2 regions of the Streptomyces sp. NPDC091416 genome follow, and region 1 is predicted to be linked to the other one. Evidence: riboswitches for the same ligand, from Rfam matches in the RefSeq annotation. Region 1 holds a riboswitch; the other holds the start of a gene.

Region 1 (12,068 bases):
GTTTCGGACACGGTCATGGATCCCCCTCCAGATCGGTCGGCCTGGTGTGGTTCCCACGGTGCACCATGGCACTGACAATCGGCCTTCCCGCAGGTCAGGGGCAGTTGTCAGTGGTGCGACCTAACGTCGTTCCCATGCTGCTGACTGACGGGGGAGAACCCTTGGGCGCCGCTGCTCCGGCGGCGCGCTGGACGGTGGAGCAGGTCCTGGCCCTGGCTCCTGACGACGCTTCACACAAGGCGGGCAACAAGCTGAGTTCGGCCGGTCCGTGGTCGGACACCGGAGGCGATGGTGCGGGCGCGGTGTGGGGGCTGTGCCGGGGCAGCGGGAGCAAGCCCTACCGGACGGTGATCGACACCACGGGCCCTGCCTACAAGTGCAGTTGCCCCAGCCGTAAGTTCCCGTGCAAGCACGCGCTGGGACTGCTGCTGCTCATCGCGTCCGGCGGACCGGTGGCGTCGGCCGGCGATCCGCCGGACTGGGCGGACGAATGGCTGACGGGCCGGCGCGCCCGCGCCCGCGCCAGGGAAGAGGCTCCGGGCGGCGGCCCGGCCGATCCCGAGGCCGCCCGGCGCCGCGCCGAGCGCCGGGCGGAGCGGATCGGTGGCGGCGCACAGGAGCTGGAGCGGCGCCTGACCGACCTGTTGCGCGGCGGGCTGGCCGCGGCCGAACAGTCGGGGTACGGGCTGTGGGAGGAGACGGCCGCCCGCATGGTCGACGCACAGGCACCCGGTCTGGCGGGCCGGGTCCGGGAGCTGGGTGCGATCCCGGCCTCCGGCCCCGGCTGGCCGGTGCGGCTGCTGGAGGAGTGCGCCCTGCTCCATCTGCTGGACACTGCGTGGCTGGGCATCGACCGGCTTCCGCAGCCACTGGCGGCGACGGTCCGTACCCGTGTGGGTCTGACGGCCGCCGCGGAGGGGCCGCCGGTCCGTGATCGCTGGCTGGTCCTCGCGCAGTACGACACACCCGAGGGCAAGATCGTCACGCGTCGCGTCTGGCTGTACGGCAGGGACTCGGGCCGCTTCGCGCTGCTGCTGTCCTTCGGGGCCGCCGGCCGCTCCCCCGCCCTGGCCCTGCCGGTGGGCGTCACGCTCGATGCCGGGGTCACCCACTTCCCGGGGTCCGGACAGCTGCGGGCGGAGCTGGGCGAGCAGTTCGGCCCTCCCGTGCCGGCCGGGCCACCGCCCCCGGGCGTCACGGTCGGCGGGGCGATCGCCGCGTACGGCAGGGCACTGGGCGACGACCCGTGGCTGGAGTCCTGGCCGGTGACGCTGCGCGATGTCATACCCGTGCCGTCCGCGGACGGCTGGCAGCTGGTGGACGCGGAGGGCGATGACGCGCTGCCCGTCGCCGCTGCCGCGCTGTCCCGTCCGGCGTTGTGGAAGCTCGTCGCGCTCTCCGGCGGTGGCCCGGTCACCGTCTTCGGGGAGTGCGGCCACCGCGGCTTCGACCCGCTGGCGGCGTGGCCCCCCGGAAGCGAGGGCGGACACGAGGGCGGTGGCGGCGCCGCGTCAGCCGATCCGTCATTGCGCAACCGTGCGGACGCCGCCGCCGAGACCGTGCCGCTCATCTGACCCTGACCGTGCCGCTCATCTGACCCTGGAGGAGGAGCGATGCCTCGCACCACCCCGCCCACGACCGCGTCCACGACTCGGCACCCGGCCGGGCTCGCCACCATGACCGGGCCGGTGTCCCCGGCTGCGTCCCCGAGCGGTTCATCGTCCGACGGACCCGCCGTGGGGCCGGTGTCCACGCCGTGGGAGGAGCTCGTCACCTCGGCGTTGCTCGGCACGGACCGCCGTCCGCCCGGGGCCGCCTCCGGTACCGGTCCGGACGCCGCCGCGGCCGCGCTGCTGGACGTTGCCGCGCTGCATACGGTGCGGCGCCGGGCGGGTCTGCTGCCCGCCCCCGCCGCGCCCCGGCCGAATCCCGCGCCCGCCGACCCGCGGCCGGCGCTGCCGGAGGCGGCCCGGAGCCGGCTGGCACAGCTGCTCGCGGACCGGGCGGCGCCGGGCGGCTCGGGTGGCAGGCGTGGCACGGCGCCCGACCTCACGGAGCTGATCCCGCAGTGGCTCGCCACCGCCAATCTGCACGGCTACCGGGCCCCGGACGCCGCGTTGCCGCCCCTTCTGGACGCGGCCCGCGCGCGCACCGATCTGCGGCCCCAGGCCCTGACGTTCGCCGGGCCGCGCGGGCTGTGGCTGGCCGGGCTGAACCCCGACTGGAAGTTCGCGCTGCGGGGTGCGTCCGGCAGCGCACTGCTGCCCGACGTGACGGACGGGGAGGCGGTGCGCCGCCTGTGGGAGGAGGGCCTGTTCGCCGAACGCGTCGCTCTCCTGTCCGCCGTACGGGCGCATGAGGCGGACGCCGCCCTCGCCCTGCTGGCCACCACCTGGTCCACGGAGCGGGCCGAGGACCGGCTGATGTTCATCGACTCGCTGCGCACCGGGCTGTCCGGGGCCGACGAGGAGTTCCTGGAGCAGGCCCTCGCCGACCGCAGCCGCAACGTGCGCGCCACGGCCGCCGAGTTGCTGTCCGCACTGCCCGGATCGGCACTGGCCCGACGGATGGCCGCCCGGGCCCTGTCGTGCGTGAGCCCGGGTCTCACCGGTACCGGGCCGTCCGTCGCCGTGGAGGCCCCTCACGAATGCGACGCGGCGATGCAACGGGACGGGGTGGTGACGCTGCCGCCCTCAGGGCGCGGCGAACGGTCCTGGTGGCTCGGCCAGTTGGTGGAGTCGTCCCCGCTGTCCGTCTGGCCGGCACGGTTCGGCGGCCGTGGTGCGCGGGAGATCGTGGCCCTGCCCGTGGCCGACGGCTGGGGCGAGGAACTGCACGCGGCCTGGTGCCGGGCTGCCGTGCGGCAGCGCGACGCGGAGTGGGCGCGGGCGCTGCTCGGCGCCCCCTCCACACCACCGTCGAACGGGCCCGGTACGGCGTCGCTCGCCGAGCGGTCGAAGCTGCTCGCCGTTCTTCCCGGCACCGAACGGGCCGACTGGGTGGCCGGGTTCATCGCGGCCCACGGCCTGTCGGAGGCTTTCCAGCTGCTGGGGGTCTGCCCGACGCCGTGGGCGGAGCCGCTGGGGCGCTCCGTGGTGGACGCCCTCGACATCGCCCGGGACGCGGGCAGTTATCCCTGGAGCTTCAGCGGGGTGATGGGCCTCGCAGAGCGCTGCCTGAACCCGGCCGAGGCGGACCGGCTGGAGGTCCTCACCACGACACCCGACGAACCCGCGGACGCCTCGCCGGGTGCGAACGGCTACTGGTCGGAGGCGTTCCAGCGGCTGGTCTCCACGTTGCGGCTGCGCGCGGCGATGGACAGGGAGCTGATACCGGCCACCCGCTGAGGCAGCGGTGAGGAGCGGTCGCCGGACGCGGTCGCCGGACATCGCCCGGCGGCAGGCCGAGCGTGCCCTGCCCGGGGCACCGCGTACCGCCTACCACCGGGAGCACCGCGTACCGCCAGGAGCACCGCCAGCCACCGGGATCTCCCGTACCGCCCGCAGCACCGCCCACCACCGGTGGCACGCGTACCGCCAGGAGCACCGCAACCTGCCCGGGGGGGCAGGCGCACCGCCCGGAGCGCCCCGTACGACCGGGCGCCCGCAGAAAGCGGACGAAGCCGGACCGCACGGCGCCGCAGTCCCGGACCGGTCCGGGCCCGGACCGCAGTCCTCGGTCCGGCCCGGACCCCTCAGGGCCTGGCGCGGAGGCCCGGACCGCCGAGCCCGGGGCGGAGGCACGGACCGCAAGGCCCGGGGCGGAGGCACGGACCGCAAGGCCCGGGGCAGGCCACCGCGGACCGCCGGGCCCGGGGCGGAGGCCCGGACGCAAGACCCGGGGCGGAGGCCCGGACCACAAGGCCCGGGGCAGGCCACCGCGGACCGCCGGGCCTGGGGCGGAGACACGGACGCAAGACCCGGGGCGGAGGCACGGACCGCAGAGCCCGAGGCGAGAGCCCGGGGTGGAGGCACGGACGCAAGGCCCGGGGCGGAGGCCCGGACCGCAAGACCCGGGGCAGGGCCCGGACCGCACGGCCCAGGGTGTCCGGGTCCGTGCAGTCCGGGCCGTGTCCTATGCCTCCGCCGGCTGGCGGACGTTCGCGTTGACCCAGTCGACGATCGCGACCGTCGTCGCGCCCGGCGTGAAGATCTCCGCGACACCCTGCTCCTTCAGCGGGGCGATGTCGGCTTCCGGGATGATGCCGCCGCCGAAGACCTTGATGTCGGCCGCGTCGCGGTCCTTCAGCAGCTCGATCACCTTCGCGAAGAGCGTGTTGTGCGCACCGGAGAGGATCGAGAGGCCGATGGCGTCGGCGTCCTCCTGGATCGCGGTGTCCACGATCTGCTCGGGCGTCTGGTGGAGCCCCGTGTAGATGACCTCCATACCGGCGTCGCGCAGCGCCCGCGCGATCACCTTGGCCCCGCGGTCATGGCCGTCGAGGCCCGGCTTGGCCACCACCACACGGATCGGACCGGTCACACCCATCACTGCCTCCACATGCGTCTCCCGTGCCTGAAGGCCAGGGAATGTGAACGAACGTTATCTCCAGCATCCCGCAAGCCACAGTTTCGCGGTGGGCGGGGAGGGGGAAATCACACGTGGGACATGTTCACCGGGCACCGCTCCCGCAGCACACGGCAGCCCTGCCGTGCGGGACCGGCCGCCGGGGGAGCCGCGACGAGGTCGCCGTACCGCCGCGCCGTCAGCCGCACGGCACGGTGGTACGGCTCACGCCCGCCCGTCCGCCGGTCACCGATGGTGGCCCGGCGGACGGGCGGGCGGCGAGTCCCGGACGGCCACGGCCGGCCCGGACCTCCGAGAGGCGCCCCATGAGGGCAGACGGGACAGGGAGCCGCTCCTCCCCGGGTGCCGAGCAGGAGGTCGACCGTGAAGACCCCGAAGACCACCCACACCCCGAACACGGCGCACACCCCGAACACAGCGCACGCCCCACACACCTCACACGCCTCACACACCCCGACATCCCCACACCCCAACCCGCACGCCCCACACGCCCCGCAGCCCTCGAAGACCCCGCCGACCCTGCCGGTTCTCCCGGCACTGCCCCTTCTTCCCCTGCTGCTGCGCCGGCTGTGTACGGGCACCACCTGGCTGCCGTCCGTCCGGATGCCGTCCACCCGGCTGTCCGCGGCCCTGATGAGGGCGACGGTGCTCGAACTGGTCGTACTCGCGGGTCACACCCTTCTGTATCCCACCGGCATCACCGGCGAGCGGCACCCCGCGGCAGGCACAGAGCCGGGCACGGCGACCGGCACGGCGACCGGAGCGGCGACGGGAACGGCAGCCGGTACGGCAGGGCAGTCCGTACCGGCCCCCGCGTCCGCTCCCGCGGGGACCACCGCGCTGCCCACCGGGCACCCCGACCGGCCGCCCGTCGTACTCCTGCACGGCTTCATCGACAACCGCTCCGTCTTCGTCCTGCTGCGCCGCTCGCTCGCCCGGCACGGCTGGCACCACCTGGAGTCGCTCAACTACTCCCCGCTGACCTGCGACATCAGTACGGCTGCCGAACTGCTCGGCCGGCACATCGAGGAGATCTGCGCCCGCACCGGCCACCGCGAGGTCGACATCGTCGGCCACAGCCTGGGCGGCCTGATCGCGCGCTACTACGTCCAGCGGCTGGGCGGTGACCGGCGGGTCCGCACGCTCGTCACGCTCGGCACGCCGCACGGCGGCACCGCCGTCGCCCCGCTGGCCGGCGCCCACCCCATCGTGCGCCAGATGCGCAGCGGCTCGGCGCCGATCGAGGAGCTGCGGCTTCCCGCGCCCGGCTGTCGTACCCGGTTCGTCAGCTTCTGGAGCGAGCTGGACCAGGTGATCGTCCCCGTCGAGGCGGCCTGCGTCGACCACCCGGATCTGGATGCGGTCAACGTCCGCGTCAGCGGCGTCGGCCACCTCGCCCTCCCCGTGCACCCCGCCGTGGCTGCCGGTATCCGCCAGGCGCTGGACGCCCGCTCGTCGGCCCAGGGGGCCGAGGGCACCGCCTCCGTGGCCTGAGGACGACCGAATCTTCCGGAATCCGGCATTCGCGCCCCTTCCGTCAACACCCCGTCCCGGCCACAAATAGAACGCGTTTCGAACATAGAGCCAAGGCTGTGTGAGCGGTCCGTCGAAAGACGGCCGATTGCCCGTTTCCTGAGCGGCAGGGGGCCGTCGAAGATTGTCGGCGTCGTCTACCGCCGGGTACAGTCGCGGCCACTGCTTTCCCCGGAGTCCCCCACCGGACCCCGGAGACACTGGTCCTGCTGCCGAGGCGAGAGAGACGTTGGTGAACGACCAGCACCCCCACGCCGGGTACGCCGGATACGACGGCCACTCCACGGGCGGCTTCGACAGCGACCCGCTCTTCGGCTCGCTCCCCGGCGGCTACGACGGCTCGTACGACACCACGACGGGCTACACCGCCCCGTACGGCGGCAACACGGCCGACCACAGCGGTACGCACGACGCCTCCCTGTGGGACACGGGCCCGCATCCGACGGCCGAGTACGGCCATCCCGCCGACTACACGGCCTACACCGCGCAGCCCCAGCAGCCCCAGCAGCCCCAGCAGCAGCACCCGTACGATCCCGGCCCGCAGTACGACACCGGCGCGACCTGGATCCCGGCGGACGTCGGTTACGGCCACACCGTCCCGGCCCAGCACGGCGCCCCGGACACCTCCGGCCAGTGGGACACCACCACCTGGCAGCAGACCGGCCAGTGGACCGGCGCCGGCACGACGGGTTACGACACCGGCGCCTACGACGCCACCGCCTGGAACACCGGCGCCACGCCCGAGTACGCACAGCAGACCGCGCCATCCGCGCCCACCGCGGCCGCGCCGGAAGCAGCCGGACACACGGCCCCGTATCCGTACGCGACGGACGAGGCGTACGAGGCGTACGAGCCGCAGAGCTCCCACGAGACGCCGTACGAGCAGCCGTACGAGACACCGTACGAAACGCCTTACGCAACGCAGACGCAGGCGTCCTTCGATCCGTACGAGCCCTACCGGACTGCCGAGTTCAGCCTCGTGCAGACCGACCTCGCCACCGAGGTCACAGACACCACAGACACCACAGACACCACAGACGCCGCAGAGGCCACAGCGGTCACTCAGGCCGGCGACCACACCGCGTCCGAGCCGGACGACCACGAGGCCGCCGCACAGCACCCCGACCCGGCAACCGTTCACCGCCCCGTCGGCCGCCCCGTCACCCGCAGTGGTGGCGGGAGCCGCAGCCGCAGGCGCTCCCCCGCGAAGCGTTCCGCGCTCCTCACCGTCGCCGTTCCGTCCGCCTGCGTGATGAGCGTGGCGGGCATCGCCGCGGCCTCCGTGGGCGGGATGGGCGGCGGCGAGGAGAAGAAGGACGAGACCACGTCGATGGCGGCCGCCGACCCCGGCACGGTCAAGCCCGTCGCGGCCAACAACAAGCTGGACACCCAGCTGGCCAACCTCAGTGCCGACGCGGAGAACTTCGCCGACCGCGCCAGCCGCACGCAGGAGCGCATCGATCTCAAGGCGCGGCAGGCCGCCGAGAAGAAGAAACGCGCGGACGAAGCCGCCCGCAAGGAGGCGCTCCGCCCCAAGTTCGTCATGCCGGTCAAGGACCACCGGCTCAGCGCGTACTTCGGCCAGGCGGGCGTCAACTGGATGTCCGTGCACACCGGCATCGACTTCCCCGTCGACTACGGCACGCCGGTGATGGCGGCGACCGACGGCACCGTGCGCACGCAGTTCAACACCGCCTACGGGAACATGGCCATCGTCACCGCGGCCGACGGAACCGAGACCTGGTACTGCCATCTCAGCAGCACCCGGATCCGGTCCGGCTCGGTCAAGGCCGGTGATGTCATCGCGCATTCCGGCGACTCCGGCAACTCGACCGGCCCGCACCTGCACTTCGAGGTCCGGCCCGGCGGCGGCGCGGCGATCGATCCGCTGCCCTGGCTCCGCAGCCACAACGTCAACCCGAACTGACCGGGTGGGCGGCCGCGGCCGCCCACCCGCAGAGCCCGGTACCGCTACAGCTTCTCGACCGGGGCGTACCGCAGCAGCAGCTTCTTCGGCCGCTCGTCCCCGAAGTCGACCGTGGCCTTCGCCTGGTCCCCGACGCCCTCGACCGCCGTCACCGTGCCCAGACCGAACTGGTCGTGGGTGACCCGGTCGCCTGCCACCAGCGTGACCGTCGGCTTGTCCGAGGTCCGCCGGGTCGCGAAGCCCGAGGGACCGGAGCGCGCGCGGGACGCGGAGAGCGACGAGGTGATGCCCGACGTCGGTCCGGCCGGCGCCGCCATCGGGCCCTTGCGCTTCCACTCCAGGTGCTGGTCCGGGATCTCCTCCAGGAACCGCGACGGCGGGTTGTACGAGGGCTGGCCCCAGGCGCTGCGCATGGCGGCACGCGTGAGGTAGAGCCGCTCGCGTGCGCGTGTGATGCCGACGTAGGCCAGCCGGCGCTCCTCCTCCAGCTCCTTGACCTGGCCGAGCGCCCGCATGTGCGGGAAGACGCCGTCCTCCATGCCGGTCAGGAAGACCACCGGGAATTCCAGGCCCTTGGCGGTGTGCAGTGTCATCAGCGTGACGACACCGGAGCCGTCCTCGTCCTCGTCGGGGATCTGGTCCGCGTCGGCGACGAGCGCGACCTTCTCCAGGAACTCGGCGAGCGTGCCCGCGCCTTCGTCCTCGGCCCGCTCCTGTTCGAACTCGAGGGCGACGGAGGCGAGTTCCTGAAGGTTCTCGATCCGGGTCTCGTCCTGCGGGTCGGTGGACGCCTGGAGCTCGGCGAGGTAGCCGGTCCGCTCCATGACGGCCTCCACCACGACCGCCGGTCCCGCGCCGGACTCCACGATCGTGCGGAGCTCCTCCATCAGCGTGTTGAACCGCTTCACCGCGTTCGACGAGCGGGCCGCCATGCCGTACGCCTCGTCGACACGGCGCAGTGCCTGCGGGAAGGAGATCTTCTCGCGCATCGCCAGGGCGTCGATCATCGCCTCGGCCCGGTCGCCGATGCCGCGCTTGGGCACGTTCAGGATGCGGCGCAGCGGGACGGTGTCCTCCGGGTTGGAGAGGACGCGGAGGTAGGCCAGAACGTCCCTGACCTCCTTGCGCTCGTAGAAGCGCACGCCGCCGACGACCTTGTAGGGCAGGCCGACGCGGATGAAGATCTCCTCGAAGACACGTGACTGCGCGTTCGTCCGGTAGAAGATCGCCACGTCGCCGGCCTTGGCGTCGCCCGCATCGGTCAGACGGTCGATCTCGTCGGCGACGAACTGCGCCTCGTCGTGCTCGGTGTCCGCGACGTAGCCGGTGATCCGGGTGCCGGCGCCCGCGTTGGTCCAGAGGTTCTTCGGGCGGCGGCTCTCGTTGCGCTCGATGACGGCGTTGGCCGCGGAGAGGATCGTCTGCGTGGAGCGGTAGTTCTGCTCCAGCATGATCGTGGTCGCGTCCGGGTAGTCCTCCTCGAACTGGAGGATGTTGCGGATGGTCGCGCCCCGGAAGGCGTAGATCGACTGGTCCGCGTCACCGACGACGCACAGCTCTGCGGGGGCGTCCTCGGGACCGGTCGGACCGACCAGTTCCCGTACGAGCGTGTACTGGGCGTGGTTGGTGTCCTGGTACTCGTCGACGAGGACGTGGCGGAAGCGGCGGCGGTAGTGCTCGGCGACGTCGGGAAACGCCTGGAGCAGGTGCACCGTCGTCATGATGATGTCGTCGAAGTCCAGCGCGTTCGCCTCGCGCAGCCGGGACTGGTAGAGCGCGTAGGCCTGGGCGAGCGTCTTCTCGAAGCCGTCGGCCGCCTGTCCGGCGAAGGTCTCCTCGTCGATGAGCTCGTTCTTCAGGTTCGAGACCTTCGCCGTGAACGACTTCGGCGGGTAGCGCTTCGGGTCGAGGTCGAGGTCGCGGCAGACCAGGGCCATGAGGCGCTTGGAGTCGGCGGCGTCGTAGATCGAGAACGAGGAGGTGAAGCCGAGCCGCTTCGACTCGCGGCGCAGGATCCGTACGCACGCGCTGTGGAAGGTCATGACCCACATGGCGTTGGCCCGCGGTCCGACGAGCTGCCCGACGCGCTCCTTCATCTCGCCGGCGGCCTTGTTGGTGAAGGTGATCGCCAGGATCTGGCCCGGGTGCACGCCGCGCTCGGCCAGCAGATGGGCGATGCGGTGCGTCAGTACGCGGGTCTTGCCCGAGCCGGCACCGGCGACGATGAGCAGCGGCGACCCGGCGTGCACGACGGCTGCGCGCTGCTCGGTGTTCAGCCCGTCCAGCAGCGCGGCCGCGTCGATCACCGGGCGGTGGGCCCCGTCGCGGTAGTACGCCTCGCGGGGCGGCGGGGGGCCGTCGAATACGCCCGCGAAGAGGCCCTCCGGCACCGCTTCGGGTGCGGAGTCCTCGGGGGGCGGCGGGGGCCCTTCCTCCGTGTGCTGGAGGCCGGCCAGGAAGCTGTCGTCAAAGAGGCTGCTCATCGCCTCCCGAGTCTAGGCGTGCGCACTGACACTCCGGGCCCGAGTGACGAACCACGCACCCGCGACCGCACACACAGAGCGAGCGGCGGACCGCACTGCGTGCAGCGGCCGGGGGTCCCACCTGCTCCGCAGCGCCCCGATCCGTCGAGGTCACGAAAATGTATCGGGCATATCGAACATCAACCTTCACAGCGGCACCATGAGTTGGCTAGCGTGCTCGTTCGGGCGGCCCGTACCCCCAGAGGCGAACCACGCCGAGCGGGCGTCCACGCCGAATCCGGGCCGCCTCTCACGGGCGTCCGGAACCGGGGACCCACACGCATCACCGGGGTGAATCGGTCCGCAACCCCCACCAGGACCGTAGGGCAGCCTTCCGTTCCGCCCGAACCCGACAGCTAACCCGGTAGGCGGTCCACGGAAGGAGATGCCGGTTTTGGCATCGCATCGCAAACCGCGCACCCGCGTGCGCAGTACCGGCCCGGCCGTCGGGATCACGACGGCCGCACTGGCGTCGGTGACCCTGCTGTCCACGCAGAGCGCACTCGCCGCCCCGGCGCCCAAGCCGAGCATCGAGGACGTGCAGAAGAAGGTCGACGACCTCTACCGGCAGGCGGGCACCGCGACCCAGCAGTACAACCAGGCCAAGGAAGCGACGGCCGCGCAGCGCACCAAGGTGGACACGCTTCTCGACGACGTCGCCAAGCGCACCGAGAAGGTGAACGAGGCCCGCAGGACGCTCGGCACGTACGCCGCCGCCCAGTACCGCGGCGGCGCCCTCGCCCCGACCGCCACCTTCTTCCTGGCCGACGACCCGCAGTCGTTCTTCGACCAGACCCACCTCATGGACCGGATGACCGAGCGCCAGACGCGGGCGGTGTCGGACTTCCGTACGCAGCAGGCGAAGGCGTCCAAGCAGCGGGCCGAGGCCGTGGCGAGCCTGGAGACGCTCACCGAGTCCCAGGCGACGCTGCGCACCAGCAAGCAGAGCGTCCAGACGAAGCTGTCCGAGGCCCGCGGGCTGCTGGCGAAGCTGACCGCCGAGGAGAAGGCGCGCCTGGCCGAGCTGGAGCGCAAGAAGGAGGCGGAGGCCAAGCGCAAGGCGGCGGAGCTGGCGAAGAGGCAGGCCGCCGCGAAGGCCGAGGCCGACCGCAAGGCCGAGGAGGCCGCCAAGGAGGCCGGCAGCGGTACGGGGACAGGCACCGGAAGCGGGACCGGCTCCGGCTCGGGTTCGGACGCCGACGCCTCGACCAAGGCCGAGAAGGTCATGGCCTTCGCCCGGGCGCAGATCGGCAAGCCGTACGTCTGGGGAGCGACCGGCCCGGCCTCGTACGACTGCTCGGGGCTCACCCAGGCGGCCTGGAAGGCGGCCGGTGTCGACATTCCGCGGACCACCTGGGACCAGGTGAACGTGGGCACCCGGATAGCCACGGAGGATCTGCGCCCCGGGGACCTGGTGTTCTTCTACGACGACATCAGCCACGTCGGCATCTACAAGGGCGACGGCATGATGATCCACGCGCCGAAGCCGGGGGCGAACGTGCGCGAGGAGTCGATCTACTACATGCCGATCTACGGGAGCGTGCGGCCGGGCTGACGGG
Region 2 (12,068 bases), on a different contig from region 1:
CGAGCACGTCGCCGGCCCGGTAGTCGTGCAGATGGTCCACGAAGTAGTCGGCGGCGGCAGCGGGGGCGAGGAAGTCTCCCGACAGCCAGTAGTGGCCCACCCGTAGCCCGGCGGCGCGGGCTCCGTCGACATGGGCGGCATAGGAGGACGTGGTGTACGGGCCCTCGGCGAGCTGGCACCCGCCGGCCTTGGCGATCACGAAGCTACGGCCCTCAGCGGCCGCCCGGGCGTAGTCCACGCCCAGCTGGTAGTTCGAGACGTCGATGCCCTCCAGGTCGGCCGCCCGTGTGCGGGCCGGGCCGTCCGCGATCGCCGGGCCGGCGGCCAGGGCGATGCCGGCCGGGGTCAGGGCTGTCGCCACGAAGCCGCGAATCAGAGCTCTCCTGTGCATGTCTCCTCCGGTGGGGGCGGGGGTCCCGGCATGGATGTGCCAGGGGTGTGAATGTCATGCACTTATCAATATCTATGCGCGTAGGCTACCGTGACACCGCACCCCTCTGCCAGGTCAAGTCGCTTTATTCACAAGGGAGTTGCTGTGTGCGAGAAGCATGGTTCCGATGACGTCCAGAACGCTCGGCCCCGGGCCGGGATGAGCCGACGTACGCTGCTGCGCGGCTCGGTCACCACGCTCGGCCTGGCGGCCGGCGGTGTGCTGTTCTCGGGTAATCCCGCCCAGGCGCTGGACATCTACAACCCGTTCAGCGGCTATCAGATCACCGGCACCTGGCAGGACCACCTCGACAGCGGCTCGCTGGGCGGGATCGACTACGGAATGGGCGTCGGCACGGCGCTGCCGGCTGCGGGTGCCGGAGTCGTCACGAACATTCCGAACAACGGCACCGGCGGACACACGGTGACGATCACCCACAGCGACGGGTACCGGACGCAGTACATGCACCTGTCGCAGTTCCTGCTGGCCAACGGCGCCTCGGTCGGCAAGGGAGGAATCGTCGGCCGCTCCGGCGGCGCGGTCGGCGCTCCCGGCTCCGGCAGTTCTACCGGGCCGCACGTGCACTGGCACCTCATCACCCCGGGCGGCACGCGCGTCAATCCGCTGAACTACCTGGGGGGCGGTGGCGGGTTGCCGAAGACGTCGACGGAGCAGGACGGTGTGCCGGGCCCGGTGATGTGGCAGCGCACGCAGAACTGGCTCCGGATCCAGTCCGGGTACACCGGACCCATCGACGGGATCCCGGGACCCCGCACCTACGCCGCGCTCCAGCTGAACATGCGTAACTGGGGCTACACCGGCCCCCTCGACGGCGTCCCCGGAACCAACACCTGGGCCGCCGTACAACGCCTCGCAGCCGCCCACGGCTACACCGGACCCATCGACGGCGTCATGGGACCCAACTCCTGGCGAGGCTTCAGCCGCTTCATCAACCAGGACCAGTGGGACTGACCCACACCCCCAGGACCGCTCCGTGCGCGTGCCGGCCCAAGGGTCGAGGGCGCCGAAAGGGCGGCGTACGCCGACGTGTTGTCGGGGTGCGCCGCCCTTGCGGCGGGACGGGGTGAGGCGGATCCTGCGGCGGCATGACGGTCGCTCTGTTGCTTCGGGTCGTCCGCGCAGGACCTGCGCGGACCGTTCGCCGAGAAGGCCGGGTTGCGCAGGAGGGACGCTCTTTCTGCAGGTCTACAGGCTGCGGGCCGAGATGTCGCCGTGCGTGGTGGTCGCGTGGATGTTCAGACCTGCGTCGCCGTCGGTGTTCCTGAGCGCGTTCTCGATCCGGCCGAACGCGGCACCCGCGTCCAGGGACGCGGAGACGCCGCGGGCGGCGCCGACGGAGATGTGGCCGTACTCGGTGCGCAGTTCGACCGTGCCCTGCACAGCCTCCGCGACGTGGATGTCGCCCTTCTGGACGCGGATCTCCGCGGGGCCGCCCAGCAGGCCGACCGAGACGTCACCGGAGAGCAGTGTGACGCGGGCACCCGCGGTCTCGTCGAGCTTGACCGAGCCCTGAGCGCACTCGAGGACGACATCGCCGAGCCTTCCGACACCCCGGAGTTCGGCGTCGGCCGTCTTCGCCTCGATGCGGGAGCCGGCGGGCAGCTGGATGGTCACCTCGACGGAACCGGTGTTGCCGACGAGGCGGTTCTTGGCCGGTGCGGACTCGATCCGCAGAACGCCGTCGCCGTACCGGACGGTGGTCTGTTCCGCGGCCTTCGTGTCGCGGCTCTTGGAGGCGTCCGCGGGCAGGATCTCGACCGTGGTGTCGGGCCGGTCGGCCGCGATGAACCGGACGTGTCCGGCCGCGATGTCCAGGATGGCGAGGACCGGGGTGGGGGTGTCGTACTTCTGCATGATGCCTTCCTCCGACTCGTTGTTTCCGATGGCGAAAACGCTACGTTGCGTTCACTGATCGCGCAATGACGTTGTTGCTCCAAGTGGCCATACGTACAGGTGAAAGGTGTAGCATCGTTGCAATGGTTGTGCGGCTAACGCAACAACCCCGTCCTCATTCATTGCAATGGATTGAACGCGAACGCTACGGTCGGGGTATCGGCGCCGATGAAAAACCAGGGAGGGGCCGTGATGCCGGGAGGCAGGCTCGCCCAGCAGGAACGGCAGCAGATCGCGCTCGGGCTCACGGGCGGTCTCCGTACGCGGAGATCGCCCGACGCCCCGACCGCCCCACGTCGACGATCACGCGTGAGGTGAGGCGTAACGGCGGCCCACCACCTACCGCGCCGACCTCGCGCACCGTCACACCGAACGCCGCACGCACCAGTGCAGACAGGCCGTCCCCGGCGGATCGCAGGCATCTCCGCTGCCGCACGGGCGTGACGCCGAGGCCGTGCGCGCGTACGAGGAGGCGTTCACCACCGTCCTCGTCGCCCGCTTCCTCGACTTCGTGAACGAAGGCATAACACGCGCTGCGGAGCGGGCCCGTGAGGTTCTCCGCACGAAATCCGGAACGTTCTCGGGCGACGCCGCCGGACCGGACCCGGATCGCTTGTGGGCCGGCCAGGGCGTGCCCGGTCGAAGTGGCTCGACAGGCGGGCGGAACCACTCCTATGATCTCAGGCGGACATCGCGTGCCGGTCACCGGCCGGGTGAGGCATGGAGGTGTCCGGGAGATGCCTTCGGAGGCATTCCGCTTTGTCTGTCGAGTTGAATCACACGATCATCCACGCCCGGTCCAACCGGGAATCCGCCGAGTTTCTGGCCCATCTTCTGGATCTCGAAGTAGGCGCGGAGTGGGGGCCGTTCATTCCGGTCCTGTTCAGCAACGGCGTCACGCTGGACTTCGCCACCCTTCCGCCCGAGTCGATCGCCCCGCAGCACTACGCGTTCCTCATCGGAGACGCGGAGTTCGATGTCGCACTGCGGCGTATCCAGGACGCGGGAATCACGTACTACGCCGATCCGCGTCTCGAACAGGCGGGTGAGATCAATTTCCATCATGGCGGGCGCGGGCTGTACTTCATGGATCCCGCGGGTCATGGAATGGAAATCATCACGCGCCCTTACGGAAGTCACGCGGCGACGACGCCCCCGGCGTCGTAGGCCGTAGTCCTTCCCCAGGGCCGCAGCCCCTCCCGCCGCCGGGCGGCAGCATCGTCACTTGTACTCAAGAGCTTGAGTAGTCCTATTCTTGAGTACGACGGGTGTCGGCCGGTGTCGCCGGCCGACCGGTGAGGAGAGGGAGGGGCTGCTTCCATGGCCTTGCGACATGCCGTGCTGGCGGCGCTGCTGGACGGCGAGTTCAGCGGGTACCAACTGGCGAAGGCGTTCGACGTCGGCGTCGCGAACTTCTGGCACGCCCTGCCCCAGCAGCTGTACACCGAGCTGGCCAGGCTGGAGAAGGAGGGGCTGGTCGAGGGCCGGCAGGTGGTTCAGGAGACCCGGCCCAACAAACGTGTCTTCCAGGTCACCGACGCCGGCCGCGAGGAGCTGGAGAAGTTCGCCGCGACCACGTCCAAGCCGTCCTTCATCCGCGACGACCTGCTCGTCAAGGTCCAGTCCGCCGACCGCATCGGCACCGCACAGGTCATCGAGCAGCTCGATGAGCGAGTGGCCGCGGCGGACGCGAAGATCGCGCTCCTCGACGATCTGCTGCGGCAGATGCGCGGGGAAGCGGACGAGGACGAGTTCCTCCGCCACGGCGAGCGCATCGGGCCGTACCTGACGTGCCTGCGCGGCGTGGCCTTCGAGCAGGGCCACCGGGACTGGTGCCTGCGGATCGCGGCCGTGCTGCGGGAGAGGCAGGCGGCTCATGCCGGGCGTTGAGTACCTGCGCTACGTCGCGCTGGGCGACAGCCAGACCGAAGGGGTCGGCGACGGGGACGACATCATCGGCCTGCGCGGCTGGGCCGACCGGCTCGCCGAGCACCTCACCACCGTCAGCCCCGGCCTCCAGTACGCCAATCTGGCCGTGCGGGGACGGGTCGCCGGCCAGGTCCACGCCGAACAGCTGGAACCGGCTCTCGCCCTGCGCCCCGACCTGGCCACCGTCGTGGCCGGGGTCAACGATCTGCTCCGGCCGCGGGTCGACGTCGGGGAGGTGGCCGGCCACCTGGAGGAGATGTTCGCCGCGCTCACCGCGGCCGGGGCGCAGGTGGCGACCCTGACCATCCCCGACGTGGGGAAGATCGCGCCCGTCGCCCGGCCCGTCAGGTCCAGGGTGTCGGAGCTCAACACCCTCATCCGCGCCGCCGCGGCCCGCCACGGCGTCGCCGTCGCCGAGATAGCCCATCACCCCGTCGCCACCGACCCGCGCCTGTGGAGCGTCGACCGGCTGCACGCCAGCCCGCTCGGCCACGCGCGGATCGCCTCAGCCGTCGCCCAGGCCATCGACCTGCCCCACAGCGACTCCACCTGGACGCACCCGTTGCCACCCCAAGTGCTCCCCACCGGCTGGCAGTCCGCCGGGGCCGAACTGCGCTGGGCCGCCGCGTTCCTCGGCCCGTGGCTCGGGCGCCGGCTGCGCGGCCGGTCATCGGGAGACGGACGCACCGCCAAGCGCCCCCACCTCCTGCCCCTGAGTACCGCGGCATGACCGCCCGCCCGCGCCGCCGCGGCTGAGGTTCACGCACGGGTGCCCGAAGGGGTCCGGCCCACCGCGTCGCGCGGTGGGCCGGACTCCTTCGGCGGGTGACGGAAGGTCAGCGTGCGAGGCGGATGCGGTGCAGCTGGTCCTTGCCGTCGGCGCCCGCACCGGACGTGTCGATGACGGACGTGACCCCCGACAGCGCCGTGCTCCGCGCCGTCGACGCCCACACCGGAGTTGCCGACGAGGGACGTGGCCCCGTACGACAGCGTGGTGCTCCGCACCGGGACGCTCTCCTGGCTCCTCCGGAGGCGCAGCCCGCTGGCCTCAGCGCTGCTCGTTCCGCTGCCGGCTTTCCGCGTCAGCCTTTCAGTGATGGCGCGTTCGTCCGGGACGAGCCTGTCGCGGACTCTCTCGGGGTTCCTGGGAACCGGCGACGCCGGAACCGTCACGATCGTGTGGGAACCTCCGGCGGCCCCGCGTCTTCACCGGCCTGCTGGTCGGTGCCGCCTCGGCGTCGCGGGCAGTCCCACCCGGACCCTGGCCGCAAACCGCCTCGCCGCACCCGGGAGACCGGCCGCCGCAGGGCCGCCCGCCATGTCGCGCCGCTGCCGCAGTCGCCTCGGGCCCCCGAGGCGGTCACCGTGGACGGCCTGGTGCGGGCTACGGCCGCAGCCCGCACCAGAGGCTGCTGCGTCAGTGGTCGCGCGAGGACGAGCGGGCGGTACACGACGCACTCGACGCCACCGGCACCACCGGCCTGGCCGGAGGGGAGCGCGTCGACCGGTTGTCCCGGCGGGCAGCGCCGGCGCTGCCCGCGCGGTGGGGCCGGCCCGGCAGACCCCGGTCGTCCTGCTCGACGAACCGACCATCGCCCTCCACCCCGGGCCTGCCGTCGAGGTCCTGGAACCCGTCCGCGAGGTCGCGGCCACCGGCCGTGCCGTCGTCATGGTCCAGCACGGCCTGGCTGCCGCTGCCCGCTACGCCGACCCGCTCGTCGCCATGAAGGACGGCCGCGTCATCGCCTCGGGCGCCCCCCGGGCGACGGTCGACGCGGCACTGGTGAAGGAGCATGTACGCGCTCGGCGCGGACATGCTCGCCGCCCCGGGCGACGGCTCACCGGTCGTCGTGCCGCGCACCGAACAGGCGTCGCCGGGCAGGTGACCCCCACCCCTCAATGTCCCAATTAGGTGATTGATCGTAATAGTCGGGAATGCTCCCCGTGTCGCGGGCCCGGGGGTGCGGCGTCCGGGCGACGGGCAAATCGCCCGTTTCGGGCGCAGTGGCCAGCGTCACGTTTCCCGCCCCTGACGCGGAACCAGATGCTTCGGTTCCCTGTCGCCCCTAGAAAGCCGGCCCGCCCGGATGTGACCGGCATCGCACATTTCCTTTTATTGATCTTGCGAATCAATTGTGATCAGGAATTCCGGGCTTGTTTCGCCCGGTCTTTCTCGCTTACGGTCACCGTCAATCCGGATGGAACGCCGAATCCTGCCGCCGTCCGGTAACCCGACCACTCACGTACGGCAGGAGCGGGGGACCCAGGTTTGCCGCCGTTCCGGGAATCCGGAGCGGCTAGGGGTGAAGTCGCCATGCGCGGCCGGACATCTCCAGTCCGAACCCGACAGCTCACCTCGCAGGCGGCGGAGAGGAAAAGCGCCATGCCCATCAAGGGTCATCACCGTCGTTCCAAGTCCACCCCCCTGACCCGCGGTCTCATCGCCGTGAGCGCGGGCAGCGCGGTTCTCGCGCTCCCCCTGATCGCTGCCGGATCGGCTTCCGCCGCACCGGTCCAGTCGGTCGTCGCGGAAAAGGCCGTGGCCCCGGTTTCCGTTGCCGGCAAGGGAATTGCCGTACAGCAGGGCAAGTCCACCACCTATTCCGTGATCTCCGGCGATTCGCTTGCCAAGATCGCTCGTGGGCATTCCCTCGCCGGTGGCTGGGAGCAGCTCTACAAGGACAACCGGAACGTGGTCGGCGGCAACCCCGACCTGATCCACCCGGGCCTGAAGCTGACCATCGGCGCCAAGTCCACCGCCGCCGCCCCCAAGGCCGCGACCCCGAGCGATTCCAAGGCGGAGAACACCTCCGACAGCGCTTCGCAGTCGTCGGCCGCCCGTGCCGAGAGCGCCGACCGCGCCGACCGTTCCGAGCGGACGGCGATGCCCGTCGCCGAGCAGACCGCCGAGACCGCTCCCGCGCAGGCCGCGACGGCGTACACCGACGACCTCGACGGCTGGATCAAGGAGTCCCTCGCCATCATGGCCGAGCACGGTATCCCCGGCAGCTATGACAGCATCCACCGCAACATCATGCGCGAGTCCTCGGGCAACCCGCAGATCGTCAACAACTGGGACTCGAACGCCGCCGCCGGCACCCCGTCCAAGGGCCTCCTCCAGGTCATCCAGCCCACGTTCGACGCGTACCACGTGCCCGGCACCTCGCTGGACATCCTGGACCCCGTCGCCAACATCACCGCCGCGTGCAACTACGCCGCCGCGACGTACGGCTCGATCGACAACGTCTTCGGGGCCTACTGATCCACCGCGGTACCGCCCCCGCGCGGAGCCGTGAGAAGGGGTGGAAGGGAGCTCGGCAGCTCCCTTCCACCCCTTTTGCGATGCCGTACAACCCTTGCGCCGCCGAGCCGGTCCAACAGGGCGCCGGGAGGGAAACGGGCTCTTCCCGGCATCCCCCCGGTCTCGCCCGGTCATCCTTGAACCGAGGAGCCGCTCGTGCGCACCTACCGGCCGGCCGCCGTCGTCGCGGCCTCGTTCCTCCTGATCGCCGGGGCCGCCGTCACCGCGCCCTCCGCCTACGCCGCCGGCACTCCCGGCGGAACGCACGCGGACGACCGCAACACCGACTTCAACGGTGACGGCTACGAGGACGTGCTCATCGGCGCGCCCGGCGGGACCATCGGCGGCAAGAAGGGCGCGGGCTACGTGACCGTGCAGTACGGCGGGCCGGGCGGCATCGGCACCGCCCGGGGCGCCGTCCTCAGCCAGGACACCACCGGGGTACCGGGCGGCGCCGAGGCCGGGGACGGCTTCGGCACCGCCCTCGCCACCGGCGACCTGGACGGGGACGGGTACGACGACGCCGTCGTGGGCCTCCCGGGCGAGAACGTCGAACCGGTTACCGACGCGGGCGGCGTCATCGTCCTGTGGGGCTCCGCGCAGGGGCTCTCCGGCTCGGGCAGCGACTGGATGCAGGCCGGGGAACTCGCCGCCGGCATGGGGTTCGGCAGCGCCCTCGCCGCCGCGCACTTCAGCCCCGACATCCCCGGCGACCAGCTGGCCGTGACCGACCGCACCGGCTTCGCCCTGTTCCAGTACGCCCCGGGCACCCGCCGGAACGCCACGTCGAGCAGCAGCAGCGGCATCCCCGGCACCCCCGGGCGCGAGATCGCACCCCGTGCCCTGACCACCGGCGACTACGACGGCAACGGTCTCGCCGACCTCGTCATCTCCGGCGTCACCGTCGGCGACGAGCCGGGCCACGGATGGTCCGCGCTCCTCCTCGGCGAGGTCCAGGGGCTCCGCTACGACCACGACCTGCGCGGCGGTCCGGCAGTCGCCTCCGGCGACATCGACAACGACGGCTACGACGACCTGGTCACCGGGGAGCCGAACAGCCCGGGCGACGGCGGCGAGGCGATGACCGGCGGTGTGGTCGGCGTGTACTACGGCAGCGCCGGCGACGGACCGGTCGGCGCCGAGGGCCCGGGCACCCCGCCCGTGTGGTGGACGCAGGACACCCCGGGGGTCCCTGGTGTTTCGGAGGCCGGCGACGGCTGGGGCGCTGACCTCTCCGTCGCGGACACCGACGGCGACGAGTACGCGGAAGTGGCCATCGGCGCCCCCGGCGAGGACATCGGCGCTGTTGCCGACGCGGGTGCCGTGTGGGTGCTGCGCGGTGCGGCCGGCGGGCTGACCGCCGCCGGTGCGGGCTCCTGGGACCAGGACTCGGTGAACGTGCCGGGCGTTCCCGAACGGGGTGACCGCTGGGGCGGCCGGGTGCGGCTGACCGATCCCGACGATGACGGGCGGTCCGGTCTGCTGACCGCCGCGCCCGGAGAGAACGCCGGCGACGGCATCGTGTGGGCGTTCCCGGCCGGTACCGGCGGCGTGACAGCCGCCGGCTCGTGGACGTTCGACGCGGGAACGTTCGGAGGTCCGGAGAAGGGCGCCGGATACGGGACCGCGATCGACGAGTAGCAGCCCGGGGGAGCGGGGCGGGGACAGTTCTCCCGGGCCCGTCCCCACCCGCTCCCAAGCCGGTGCGCGAAGGCACTATGAACCTTTCATCCCGCGCGCTACCCTCCGCCGCATGATTTCCACGGTGGTCTGGGGAACCGGCAATGTCGGCCGTGCGGCCATCCGCGCCGTCGAGGCCCATCCGGCCCTGAAACTCGCGCACGTCCTCGTCCACGATCCCGGCAAGGTGGGCCGCGACGCGGGCGCCCTGGCCGGGCTGGAACGCGACCTCGGCGTCGCGGCGACCGACGACATCGAAGCGGTGCTCGCCACCGCCCCCCGGGCCGTCGTGTACGCGGCCTCCGGCGACATCCGTCCCGACGAGGCCCTGGCCGACATCACCAGGGCGGTGGCCGGGGGCGCCGTCGTCGTCACTCCGGCGCTGTACGCGCTCTACGACGGCCGCGGGGCCCCGCCCGAGCTGCGCGAACCGGTGCTGGCCGCCGTGGCCGGCGGTGGCGGATCGCTCTTCGTCTCCGGCGTGGACCCGGGCTGGGGCAACGACGTACTTCCCCTGCTCATCAGCGGTCTCGGCACCACGATCGACGCGATCCGCTGTCAGGAGATCTTCGACTACTCCACGTACGACCAGCCCGACTCGGTGCGCCACCTGATCGGCATGGGGCACCCCATGGAGTACGAGCCCCTCATGCTCGCGGCCTCCGTCCCGACCATGGTGTGGGGCGGTCAGATACGGCTGATGGCCCGGGCCCTGGGCGTGGAACTCGACGACATCCGCGAGACCATGGCCCGGCGGCCGCTCGAAACCACCGTCACGACCAGGACGATGGGTGAGTTCGAGGCCGGGACCCAGGGCGCGGTCCGCTTCGAGGTCCAGGGCATCGTCGAAGGCGAACCCCGCATCGTCATCGAGCACATCACCCGCATCCATCCGTCGTGCGCCCCGGACTGGCCGTCGCCGCCCGACGGCGCCGGCGCCCACCGGGTGATCATCGAGGGACGCCCGCGCATCGAGGTGACCGTCGAGGCCACCGACGAGGGAGAGAACCGCTCGGCGGGCGGCAACGCCACCGCCGTCGGACGGCTGGTGAACGCCATCGACTGGCTGGTGGAGGCGGAACCCGGACTCTACGACGCGCTCGACGTGCCCCTGCGTCCCGCAGCCGGCCGACTCGGAAGGAAGCAGTCATGATCATCGACATCCCCGAAGGCCAGGAGCCGATCGGATACGTGTGGGGTGACATGGTCCCCGGCATCGGCATGGCCGCCGCGAACTTCTCGCTCTCGGTGTACGAGCACACCACGCTCGGACTCCGTGAGTTCGAGGCCGCAAGGCTCCGCATCGCGCAGATCAACGGCTGTCTCTTCTGCCTGGACTGGCGCACCGAACGCGACGGGCGGAAGGTCGAGGAGGAGTTCGCCGGCGCGGTGAGCGACTGGCGCACGACCGATGCCTTCGACGACCGGACCCGGCTGGCGGCCGAGTACGCCGAGCGGTACGCCCTGGACCACCACGGCCTGGACGACGCGTTCTGGGCCCGGATGACCGCGCACTACAGCCAGCACGAGATCGTCGAGCTGAGCATGAGCATCGGCTCCTGGCTGGCGTTCGGCCGGCTCAACCATGTGCTGGGACTCGACGCGGTGTGCGTACTGCCGGGCCACTGAGAGACACCGGAGGACCCGGTCGTGGCGCGCATCCGGTAGGAGGCCTGTCCGGCACCTCCTACCGGAGGATTCGCGCGAGGGCACCCGCGGTCACAGATCGGTGGCGATGATCTTCTCGATGTTCCGTTCGGCGAGTGCCGTGATGGTGACGAACGGATTGACGCTGGTGTTGCCGGGGATCAGCGAGCCGTCGATGACGTAGAGGCCCGCATAGCCGTGCAGGCGGCCGTAGTTGTCGGTGGCCTTGTCGAGGACGGCGCCGCCGAGCGGGTGGTAGGTGAGGTGGTCGCCCCAGATCTTGTAGACACCGAAGAGGTCGGTCCGGTAGATCGTCCCCTCCCTGGCGTTGATCTTGTCGAAGATCGTCTTCGCCATGTTGATGGACGGCTGCTTCCAGGCGGTCTGCCAGTTCAGGTCGACCTTCCCCGTGGCGGCGTTCCAGGAGAACTGGGCGCGGTTCGGGTTCTTCGTGATCGACAGGTAGAACGAGGCGAACGTCTCGATCCCGGTCGGCAGCGGCGCGACCTCGGCGAACGCGCCTCCGGCGGCCCAGTTGTCGATGCCGCCGCACGGGATGCTCGACTGGACCGCGCCGGTCGCGTCCCACATGTGATTGGCGCGGCCGCACATGACGTTGCCGTTGTCGCCCCAGCCCTTGCCGATCTCGTCGTTCAGGCCGGACAGCGCGCCCGTGGCCTTCAGCCGGGTCAGCAGCTTGCTCGTGCCGACGCTTCCCGCGGCGAAGAACACCTTGTCCGCGACGACCGTCTTGGTGGTCGCCACGCTTCCGTCGGTGCGCAGTTCGTCGATCACGACCGTGTAGCCGCCGCCCGTCGCCGGGGTGACCGAAGTGACCTGGTGCAGCGGCGAGATGGTGACGTTGCCGGTGGCCCGGGCCTGGGCGAGGTAGGTCTGCTGCAGCGACTTCTTGCCGTGGTTGTTGCCGTAGAGGATCTCACCGTCCAGCGCCGACTTGGGTACGGTGCCGGCCGCCTCCTGCTCCATGTAGTCCCAGTCGTACACATCGGGCACGAAGACGAACGGGAAGCCGGAGCGCTGTGCGTGCTTGCGGCCGACCCGGGCGTACTGGTAGCAGTCCACGCTGTCGAACCACGCCGGGTCGACGGTGCCGACCCCGAGGCCGGCGTTGGCGCGCGGGTAGTAGGTGGAGTACATCTCGTCGGC

The links. A riboswitch is a leader RNA that binds a small molecule or an ion and turns the genes downstream of it on or off. The one in region 1 is predicted to bind cyclic di-AMP.
Positions count from the first base shown of each region.
Region 2: linked by a shared signal. The riboswitch ahead of ACIQMX_RS23870 (transglycosylase SLT domain-containing protein) and the one ahead of ACIQMX_RS03530 (NlpC/P60 family protein) in region 1 are both predicted to bind cyclic di-AMP.

Region 1 covers NZ_JBIVTU010000001.1:814,302-826,369, forward strand. The annotation lists gene ACIQMX_RS03495 (AAA family ATPase) at 1-17, opposite strand, end outside; gene ACIQMX_RS03500 (SWIM zinc finger family protein) at 135-1,574, shown strand; gene ACIQMX_RS03505 (DUF5691 domain-containing protein) at 1,614-3,347, shown strand; gene ACIQMX_RS03510 (cobalamin B12-binding domain-containing protein) at 4,075-4,488, opposite strand; gene ACIQMX_RS03515 (esterase/lipase family protein) at 5,131-6,021, shown strand; gene ACIQMX_RS03520 (M23 family metallopeptidase) at 6,293-7,987, shown strand; gene pcrA (DNA helicase PcrA) at 8,032-10,470, opposite strand; cyclic di-AMP (ydaO/yuaA leader) riboswitch at 10,730-10,896, shown strand; gene ACIQMX_RS03530 (NlpC/P60 family protein) at 10,904-12,064, shown strand.
Region 2 covers NZ_JBIVTU010000008.1:98,636-110,703, reverse strand. The annotation lists gene ACIQMX_RS23910 (GH25 family lysozyme) at 1-391, opposite strand, end outside; gene ACIQMX_RS23905 (M23 family metallopeptidase) at 590-1,402, shown strand; gene ACIQMX_RS23900 (DUF4097 family beta strand repeat-containing protein) at 1,637-2,305, opposite strand; partial or broken gene ACIQMX_RS23895 (helix-turn-helix domain-containing protein) at 2,537-2,837, shown strand; gene ACIQMX_RS23890 (VOC family protein) at 3,104-3,511, shown strand; gene ACIQMX_RS23885 (PadR family transcriptional regulator) at 3,665-4,234, shown strand; gene ACIQMX_RS23880 (SGNH/GDSL hydrolase family protein) at 4,221-5,003, shown strand; partial or broken gene ACIQMX_RS23875 (ABC transporter ATP-binding protein) at 5,573-6,159, shown strand; cyclic di-AMP (ydaO/yuaA leader) riboswitch at 6,468-6,651, shown strand; gene ACIQMX_RS23870 (transglycosylase SLT domain-containing protein) at 6,657-7,535, shown strand; gene ACIQMX_RS23865 (FG-GAP repeat protein) at 7,731-9,215, shown strand; gene ACIQMX_RS23860 (dihydrodipicolinate reductase) at 9,328-10,407, shown strand; gene ACIQMX_RS23855 (carboxymuconolactone decarboxylase family protein) at 10,404-10,883, shown strand; gene ACIQMX_RS23850 (GMC oxidoreductase) at 10,974-12,068, opposite strand, start outside.